3 regions of the Peribacillus sp. NPDC097198 genome follow, and region 3 is predicted to be linked to each of the others. Evidence: riboswitches for the same ligand, from Rfam matches in the RefSeq annotation. Region 3 holds a riboswitch; each other region holds the start of a gene.
What was found. A riboswitch is a leader RNA that binds a small molecule or an ion and turns the genes downstream of it on or off. The one in region 3 is predicted to bind cobalamin.

Region 1 (3,282 bases), on a different contig from region 3:
AGGCGCTGTCACTTTAAATTTGAAGTTTTTCTTTTCTTCATAAAACTCGATTTCATATAACGGGTCGATGCCATCCGTGGAATGACCGATTTTGGCAGTCGATGAATTGGGGGCGATTGCCATTAAATAGCCGTTTCGTGTACCATACTGCTTTACTTCTTCTTTTAATTCCAACCATTTTGGATCTCTATAGTCACGAAGGTCGAAATACTCCCCCGTTTGCCAATCGGACCCTTCGAAGTATGGGTAGGTTCCTTTTTCCTTGGCCAATTCATTGGATGCTTTAATGGTTAAATAAGCGATTTTCTCATATAAGGTATCGGCGTACTTAACGGCTTCATCGGACTCCCAGTAGATATTTTGCGTCGCCAGTAAATGATGCCACCCGAAAGTTCCTAAGCCGATGGAGCGGTAGCGCTTATTCGAAATGGAAGCTTGCTTGACCGGTAAGGTATTCACGTCAATGACGTTATCGAGCATGCGGATCTGAATCGGGATCAGTCTCTCCAATACATCGCTCTTCACCGCGCGAGGCAGGTTGATGGAAGAAAGGTTACAGACAACGAAATCCCCGCTTTTGCGAACTACGACGACATCGCCATCTTCCGTTTCATATTCGTCGGTGATCGTTGAAGGGCTTAAGTTCTGGGCGATTTCCGTACAAAGGTTAGAACAATAGATCATCCCTTTATGCTTGTTCGGGTTCTTTCTGTTCACTTCGTCCCGGTAGAACATATAGGGTACGCCTTCTTCTAATTGTGAAATCATGATGCCTTTCATAATGTCCATCGCTTTGATTTTCTCGAAACTATAGCCTGGAAGTATGCCATTCTCCGCCGCCTCTACAGCAAGGGCGTAATGGTCCCTGAAACTGCCTTCCCCTTTTTTCTCGTCATAAAAATCTTCGAGGGAGAACCCAAGGGTTTGCTTCACGGTATGCGGGTCGAAGAGATACCAATCTTTCCGGTCGCGCACGGCTTCCATGAATAAATCGGGGATGCAGACGCCCGTGAAGATGTCATGCGCCTTTAAGCGGTCGTCGCCGTTTTGCGTCTTCAAGTCAAGGAAGCTCATGATGTCCTTATGCCACGCATCCAGATAGATGGCGATTGCGCCTTTACGTTGCCCCAATTGATCGACGCTGACGGCCGTTTGGTTAAAGAGGCGAATCCAGGGAGTCGTGCCTGAACTGTTACCGGAAAAACCGCGGATATCAGAACCAAGCGAACGGATTTTCCCGACATATAGACCAACGCCGCCCCCGAACTTGGAAACTTTTGCGGCATCATAGTTTGATTGATAAATTCCGTCGATGGAATCCTCGATTGCATCGATGAAGCATGAGCTCAATTGCCCGTGTGTCTTGCCGGCATTTGAGAGGGTAGGGGTCGCTACCGTCATATATAGGTTCGACATTGCCCAGTAGGCTTCTTTGACAAGCTGCAGTCGGTGTTCCGTTTTTTCCAGTCTCATGATTTCCATGGCAATGATCATGAAGCGCTCCTGGGGAAGTTCATAGACCTTGTCTTTTTTTGGACGGGCTAAGTAGCGATCATTCAAAAGATAGATTCCGATATATGAAAATAGTTTATCTTTTTCCGGATCGATGACCGAACCCAATTCTTCGATTTCCGTTTTTGTGTAGGAGTCGAGAAGCTCTGCTTTATAAACAGGGTAACGTTGGCCTTCATGCTGCTGAGAGAGTTCTTGAATCAATTCATAGAAAGGTCCATAGTTCCGGCCTTCATAGCCCCGGTTCTTTTGGGCATCACGATACATGGTATTCAATAGTTCCCTTGCGGCGACGAATGTCCAGTCTGGGGCATCGATATCGACACTTTCAAGTGCAAGCTGGATCAACTTTTTCGATGTTTGTTCTTCTGAAGCATCACCTTTTCGATCGAGCCATTTAGTAAAACGCTTTTTGAACTTTTCCATATCAAGACGGCCTTCGAAATCCTTGGATAACATGTCCAGCTGGGTTGAATTTGTTTCTGTGTCATTTTTTATGGTAGGGTTATATGTTTGAGTCATAAATGTTCCTCCTCTTAAATGTACGCGAATAAAAAAAACCGCCCAATAAATTGAGCGGATCAAACGATAGGATAAAAGAGCCATGAAAAAATAGCCGTTACACTATCGTTTCATCATCTCAATCCCCGAAGAATAAGAAACTTGAAAAAACCAGGCAGGTCTCCTGACTCATGATCATCCTACTTTGAGTCCTTCCCGTATAGAGAGCTATACAGTGGTTTTCTCATTTCGTCACATTTACAGTTGCGGGGACAGTTCCGGGTTCACACCGGATTCCCTTTTCAGCCATCTCTGGCACCTTGGTTAATAATTCTATATATAGTTATTTATGTTGTTGGAAAAGTCAATATCTAGTATGTATGCTTATATTATCGTAAGCCATCCATGCTGATAATTCAACATATATATTTGTGAAAAACTGATTCATATCTATTGACAAGGTCGGATAAAGGAAGAGGATGATGAAAGAATATAGGGAGGAATACAAAATTCCATCGCGGAATGTCAGGGTTTTTGTGTTAAAATAAATTGCATAGCAAAACTAGGGATTCTGGTTATGAAAAGAAAAATCCCTGCCAAATCATTTAGGAAAAAGGAGAAAAAATCGTGGAAAAAATATTAGTTTTTGGACATAAGAATCCGGATACCGACACTATCTGTTCAGCAATCGCTTATGCTGACCTAAAAAAGCAGCTGGGCATCCAAGCTGAACCTGTTCGTCTTGGTGAAGTGAATGGTGAAACACAATATGCGTTGGACCAATTTAAATTCGAAGCACCCCGCCTTGTTGAAAAAGTGGCTGGGGAAGCGGATGGCGTGATTTTAGTCGATCACAACGAACGTCAGCAGAGTGCCGAAGACATTGACCAGGTACGCGTATTGGAAGTCATCGACCATCATCGTATCGCTAATTTCGAAACAAGTGATCCTTTATATTACCGCGCAGAACCAGTTGGCTGCACGGCTACTATTTTAAATAAGATTTATAAAGAAAACGGAATTGAAGTGCCTAAAGCCATTGCAGGACTTATGCTTTCAGCCATCATTTCCGACTCTTTATTATTCAAATCGCCTACTTGCACGGAGCAAGACGTCGCAGCTGCTATGGAGTTAGCGGAAATTGCTGGCGTGAATGCTGAAACATATGGCTTGGAGATGCTAAAAGCGGGTGCTGACCTGAGTGACAAAACCATCGATCAGCTCATCACACTTGATGCAAAAGAATTTTCAATGGGAACGGCAAAAGTT
Region 2 (3,282 bases), on a different contig from region 3:
CAAACGAACACATGGAATGAGGTAAAATTACCACTGCCCGATATCGTTTATAATCGCATTCCCAAAAGGGGATTCGAAGCATCGGAAAGTTTTCAAGAACTCCTTTCCTTTTTTAAAGAACATCGCATCACTTTATTCAACCCTCATTTTTTGGATAAGTACTTGATGTACGAAGCATTGACGGAAGATGGATCTCTAGCCCGCCATCTTCCATCGACCATAGACCTATCCGACCCTACCCAACTAGCGGACTTCTTACATTTCCACAAACATATTTATTTGAAACCATGCAAAGGAAGCCAAGGTAAGGGCATCTACACCCTGCTAGAAAAACCTGATGGCACCCTCCAATTCAATAGCCTGAAACATCAGGAATTGTACCCTGATTTCTCCGCGTTTTGGGAAGCCAATAAGGCGTCGCTCAAAAAGAGGGGGTATCTGGCCCAACGAGCGGTCATTCCAAAGAAACTGAATGGACACCGATACGATTACCGTATTCTTGTTCATTATGAAAATGGGTTTTATAAAGTGACCGGCAAGGGCGTGAGGATGTCGCAAACCCAGGAAATCACAACCCATACGCCAAGGGGGGGAAAGCTTTTTCCCTATCAGCAGCTACAAACGAGGCCGTTAAACAGGAAGTTGGCGAACATTGCGCAAAGATGTGGAATCATCCTCTCCAGGAAGTTTGGCTTTCTTGGGGAATTCTCCATTGATATCGGGGAAGATACATCCGGTGCTCTATTCATTTATGAAGTCAATTCAAAACCCATGCAATTTGATGAAGAGGAAATTGAAGCGAGCCGCCTACTACATTTAAAAAACCTGTTCATTGAATTAACTTTTCCGAATCACATAAGAAAATAACCTCCATCCTGCTTTTTCCATTATAATGAAATGAGAAACAGCGATATGGAGGTTATACATATGATTACGCATTTTCAATGGAAGCCGTTGCACAAGAATTTACCTGGCTGGAAGATTTCCTTTTACTTCAATAAATTGGCCGTCCAAGCCCTCTATCATAAAGATGGGTCCATCGAGTGGTTAACCAATCCGCCTGAAGAATCAGAGGAAGAAAAACTTAAGGGCATGATCCATGATTTAATGGTGTATCACGTGTACGAATAAACAGAATAAAGAATCCCTCTTTGGCTAACACTATTAAAAAGCCAAGGAGGGATTTCATTTGGATAAAGAAAAGATTACATTTCTGAAGGATACCGAGTATGACGGTAAGGATTCTGTATACCTCGATATCGATCGTATCATCAATGAAGGACTTGCTGGCGGAAACGTCTATGAAGCCGCGGACACCTTGAACATTGAGGAAGCCCATGACTTTCATGATGAAACGGAACCGAACATCAATAAAGATTGAAAACAAGGGCTTCCCTTATGGGCGGCTCTTTATTTGATTTCTTGATAGCCGAATATTTCTATATTCACTTGGCTAAAGGCTCTTTCAAGATTTGCTTCGTATTCTTTCCTATCTTCTACGTTTTTGCCATGAACCTGGATTTCCTCAATCAAGCTTGCTCGGCAATCATCTAAAGATATCATTTCTTCCACACAAAAGTTACGCATGATTTGCGCTTTTAAATAGTCCGTAAAATGCTCAACTGTACCAAACAATGATATGGCCCCCTATGATAGCTGTCCTGTCTAATTAACAGGATTCTTTTTGAATATTGTCCAATATGGACTTGTAAAAAACAAAAAACAACTTCCCATTCAGAAGTTGTTAGAGTGCAAACGAAACATAACAAAAATGACCATGATTCCCCATTTTTCTACAAAAATAAGAAAGCATGTTCTTGCTAATTTTTCGCACTTAACACCCCCTATCCTCGTAGGTTTCTGGCGTTGTGCTAAAAACGGGCAGGTCTCCTGGCTCATGATCATCGCTTTTCGAACCTTCCCATCTTTTCTTGCAAAAAAGACAGTGGCATTCCTTCGAATCGCTCTCATTTACAGTTGCGGGACAGCGTCGGATTCTAACCGACTTCCCTTTTAAGCAGATAAGCTACACTTTCTTATCTGCACCCATTTCTAGACGAAATACTATTTTTCAGTTTAACTGTATCAAATTTTCACTAGGATTACAATGAGGCTCCTGCCTTGTTCTTGGGCCCTATCTATCCTCTGTCCTCTGAATACACCCTACTCTCTTTCAGTATCGATGTAATGATATGCTCCGAATCCCATTCATGACCGGATATCTCGATAAGCGGATACCGATTAGGCAACACGTTTTGCTGAATTTCATGGACTTCCAATCCTTGATCATGCAAACGCAGAATTTCACCGCGCAGATTTTCCAAGTAACTGAGCTTTCTTTCAAACATTTCCTTTCCGTTCGGGACATATCCGGCATGGCAGCAAAAGACCTCTTTAAAATCATACTGAAGCAGTTTCTTGATGGATTCCATGATGACCGGGATAGATTCTTCCCTTAAAACGAGCTTCGTTTTCGGCGTTACAAACAGGTCACCCGAAAACAGCATGCCATTACTATGGTTCAGGTAAACCATATGGTCCCTCGAATGCCCTGGCGTAAAGATTGGCTCCCATGTTTGAGTGCGTGAATGGACGACCCCTCCTAATGGTTCTGCCTTGAAGGCATCCCTATCTCCCCAAAAAACTCTACGGTAATCGGGATATTCTGCATCCTTTGCACAAATATCGAGGGACATCGGATGAATATAGATGGGAACGTTCCTATGTTCCTGTATCCATGCGGCCCCACCCGTATGGTCCTCATGATAATGCGTCAGCGCAACCATATCGTAATCAGCGGTTTCAAAGAATGGAGTAAGTTCCTTCAACAAGATTTTTGCCCCCGTATCAACTAACATGCCATCGGTTAAGAACACATTCACGCTCATGCCTGATTTGTTTCCTTCCGGTGTCCCTTTTACGCAAACCACATCGTTTATCGTTTTCATTTCCAGCATGACTTTCCACCCCAATCATTTTTTTGGAAAAACTCATCATCCTTTATTTTCTAATTTACTTACAATAAATGTATTATCTCTCCATACTTTTTACAAGTATAATATTTTTTCTAATGATGGGAGTGATCAAAGTCCATATTCTTACGCAGACAGGCCATGTAAGATCCGGGACGTTCCGTGTAACTTAGCAAATGGCCACTATAATCTGGGCAAGTAGATCGTTTGATTCATAATCTTGATAAAATTCAAAAAATAATTGACATTACTGTATTTAACAAATAATATAGATTATATTAAAAAAATAATAAAATACTAAAATAGTAAT
Region 3 (3,282 bases):
GTATGAGGCTACGAGTTATTTAAAGGATAAGAAACAAATAAATTATGAGACTTGGGAGGAAGCTCGCAGTTTAGTCAAACAACGCCGTGAAATAATAAAAGAGTATTATGACGAAAAATATGAAGAATTGAACACGACAGTGAAAAATGAAGGGGAGGGTTTAAAAGAATCAATTAAAAAGAAAGAAGAAGAAATGAAAGAGAAATATAAAGATTAATAATCAAAGGGGCTGTCTAATAGCCCTCTTTCAAGAGGATTCATGCACAAAATAAAAGGCAGAAATGTTGTTAAATCAACGTTTCCGCCTTTTATTATATATACGATTTCGGCGTAATTACCCCTTTTGAGTGTGTCTTTATTTGAATAATTGCGGATATATGGTCTTTGCAGTTAGTTCTACGGCTTCTCCGATACGCGGTCCGGGACGTGACATGACGTCTTCGCTAAGCTGATATACTTGGTCTTCCTTCACGGCGCTGACATCTTTCCAACCTTTACGGGATTTGATTTCATCCACAGCATTGTCCACATAGCCTACGGTTGTGATGATGGCATCCGGGTTGCGCTTGACGACTTCTTCATCTGCTATTTTCGCCCAGCCCTTTTGGTCGGCAAAGATATTTTCGATACCGGCAGACGCCAAGATCTCTTGCTGGAAGGTTTCAGCTCCCGCTGTATAGATTTCCGGAGAAGGGCTGATTTCGAAATATGTTTTTTCTTTAGAATCAACACTCGCCACTTTTTCTTCAACATCTTTGATTTGTTTTTTTATGTTTTTGACTAGGTCATCCCCTTGGTCCGTTACGCCCATGACTTTGGCAATTTGATCAATATCGCTATATACATCATCAAAGGTCACGGCTGATTTAATAATGAAAATGGGAATTCCCGCATCTTCAAGCGGCTTTAATGCTGCTTCATCGCCAATTGTGTAGGCAATGATGGCATCCGGTTTCAAAGAGATGATTTTTTCGGAATTGATCGTCATCGAATCAGAGACACGCTCGACATCTTTAGCTTCCTCAGGATAGTTATCGAAATCTGTCGCTCCAATCACCTTATTCCCTACACCAAGGGCATATAAAATCTCCGTATTACTGGGTTGAAGTGAAACGACCGTTTCCGGAACCTTATCAAATGTGATTTCTTTTCCACTATCATCGGTGACGGTATAGGATTTGACTTCTTCAGTTGTTGCAGGATCTTTTTTCTCTATCGATTTCTGATCATCATTCGAGGCACATCCTGTAAGGAAAAGGGCGACCATCAGAAGGGCAATCCAACTGGATCTTACTGTTCTTATCATGTTTTATTCCTCCGTTTTCTTTTTCATTGTTTTGGTTGGATAGGATTTGCTGATAAAGGGAATCTCTTCGACACCCAGTTGTTTATTGACATAGACAGCCATCACGAATAGAACATTGGCAAGCAAATGAGCATAATCAAAAAGAATCGCGGGCACATCTTTTTCCGTACTGACTTTTTGCAAGGCACGGACGGATTTCTTGGCTTCACTACGGCAAGTATGCAAAATACAGGCTGCCGTCGATCCTTGGGGTAGCACAAATGTTTCGATGCGTTCTTTCACTTCAGCGACATAATAGTCATAGATTTCACTTAGGCGGTTTAGACCGTCTTCGGTTATGGCCAATTTCCCCCGGGCAGAACCATTTAAATGATAAGCCATCGGCAACAGTTCCATTAAATCCCTGTAGACTTCAGGAATCTCTTTCGTGAACGACGCTGCCAGTCCCATTTGAGTCGTCAATGAATCGGTGCGAATTTCATAATCAACGGTTGAAACTGATTCGCGCATGAATGGGTAGCATAAAAAGCGGGCATCCTTCTTTGCCATGATTTTTCCTCCTTTTTAATAATGTGAATGACCTTCGTATTGCTTTTCGGCGCAAAAGAAAAAGCCGACCAAAGGTATTGGTCGGCAAACAATCATCTATGTATCTCGAACGGAAAAAAAGATGGAAGATTGCCGTACAATCCTCCTAACTTCCGAAGAGCAAAATACGATAAAAAAAAGGCAGGTCTCCTGGCTCGTGCATCATTTTACTCTAAGAACCTTCCCATTTGGATTGAATGAATGGTATCGTGCGTGCGGATTCATTCACAAACAGTGGCATATTTCTTATTTCATTAGCACTTACAGTTGCGGAAACAGCTTCGGTTTTACACCGAATTCCCTATTAAGCTGACAAGTCAGCACCTATTTTCTGCAAGGTTTATATTCACTTAGTACCAGTCTATCATAATTAATTACTTAAATAGTGAAAAGATTTCAAGAAATCTCTTTTATAGGGGTATTATTCTAGTAAACTCACTTTGTAAGGATAAATTGGAGGTTAATGTAAAATGGATGTCGAATAAATAAGGGTTAAGCATGAGTGATTTACATAATCATGGGAGGTAGAGAATGGTTTATAAACAAGTGAATCAGAAACTGGATATGATTTTGGAAAACATTGAAAAGGTCATTATTGGAAAAAGAGATATAGCAGAACTAAGTCTTGTGGCGCTCCTTTCTGGTGGACATGTCTTATTGGAAGATGTCCCGGGCGTGGGGAAGACCGTCTTGGTCAGGGCGCTAGCGAAGTCCATCGGGGCGGATTTCAAACGGATTCAATTCACGCCTGACTTGCTACCGTCCGATGTAACGGGGGTATCGATTTTCAATCCGAAGGAACAAGAGTTCATCTTTAGACCGGGGCCAATCATGGGCCATATCATTTTGGCCGATGAAATCAATCGGACATCACCGAAAACGCAATCCGCCCTACTTGAAGGAATGGAAGAGGCAAGCGTGACGGTGGATGGTGTGACAAGGAAACTGGAACAACCGTTTTTCGTCATGGCCACTCAAAATCCAATTGATTACGAAGGCACATACCCACTTCCAGAAGCACAGCTAGATCGTTTTTTATTGAAAATGAAGATGGGGTATCCGGAAGTGGCAGAAGAGATAGAAGTGTTGCATCGGGCCCAATATACGGCTCCGATTGAAGAATTGGAATCCGTGATTTCGTTAGAGGAACTGATAGATTTGCAGATAGAGGCAAAGGCCGTGATCGTGGATGATACGATAAAGACGTATATCGTCGAGTTAGCTAATCAATCACGTAAGCATGAAAGTGTATATCTTGGGGTGAGCCCACGTGGATCGATTGCCCTAATGAAGGCAGCCCAAGCCTATGCGCTCCTAAAGGGAAGGGATTACGTTTTACCTGATGATGTGCAGCATTTGGTACCGTTCGTTTTTACCCATCGGCTAAT

Region 1: linked by a shared signal. The riboswitch ahead of ACIQXQ_RS03850 (ribonucleoside-diphosphate reductase subunit alpha) and the one ahead of ACIQXQ_RS18850 (hypothetical protein) in region 3 are both predicted to bind cobalamin.
Region 2: linked by a shared signal. The riboswitch ahead of ACIQXQ_RS04165 (hypothetical protein) and the one ahead of ACIQXQ_RS18850 (hypothetical protein) in region 3 are both predicted to bind cobalamin.

The regions. Positions count from the first base shown of each region.
Region 1 is NZ_JBIWDO010000002.1:169,676-172,957, forward strand. Features, by position in the region: gene ACIQXQ_RS03850 (ribonucleoside-diphosphate reductase subunit alpha) at 1-2,034, opposite strand, end outside; cobalamin riboswitch at 2,171-2,352, opposite strand; gene ACIQXQ_RS03855 (manganese-dependent inorganic pyrophosphatase) at 2,641-3,282, shown strand, end outside.
Region 2 is NZ_JBIWDO010000002.1:232,661-235,942, reverse strand. Features, by position in the region: gene ACIQXQ_RS04180 (YheC/YheD family endospore coat-associated protein) at 1-867, shown strand, start outside; gene ACIQXQ_RS04175 (YheE family protein) at 928-1,131, shown strand; gene ACIQXQ_RS04170 (hypothetical protein) at 1,190-1,381, shown strand; gene ACIQXQ_RS04165 (hypothetical protein) at 1,411-1,635, opposite strand; cobalamin riboswitch at 1,864-2,065, opposite strand; gene ACIQXQ_RS04160 (MBL fold metallo-hydrolase) at 2,139-2,957, opposite strand.
Region 3 is NZ_JBIWDO010000015.1:48,452-51,733, forward strand. Features, by position in the region: gene ACIQXQ_RS18840 (VWA domain-containing protein) at 1-217, shown strand, start outside; gene ACIQXQ_RS18845 (ABC transporter substrate-binding protein) at 356-1,306, opposite strand; gene ACIQXQ_RS18850 (hypothetical protein) at 1,310-1,855, opposite strand; cobalamin riboswitch at 2,018-2,237, opposite strand; gene ACIQXQ_RS18855 (AAA family ATPase) at 2,426-3,282, shown strand, end outside.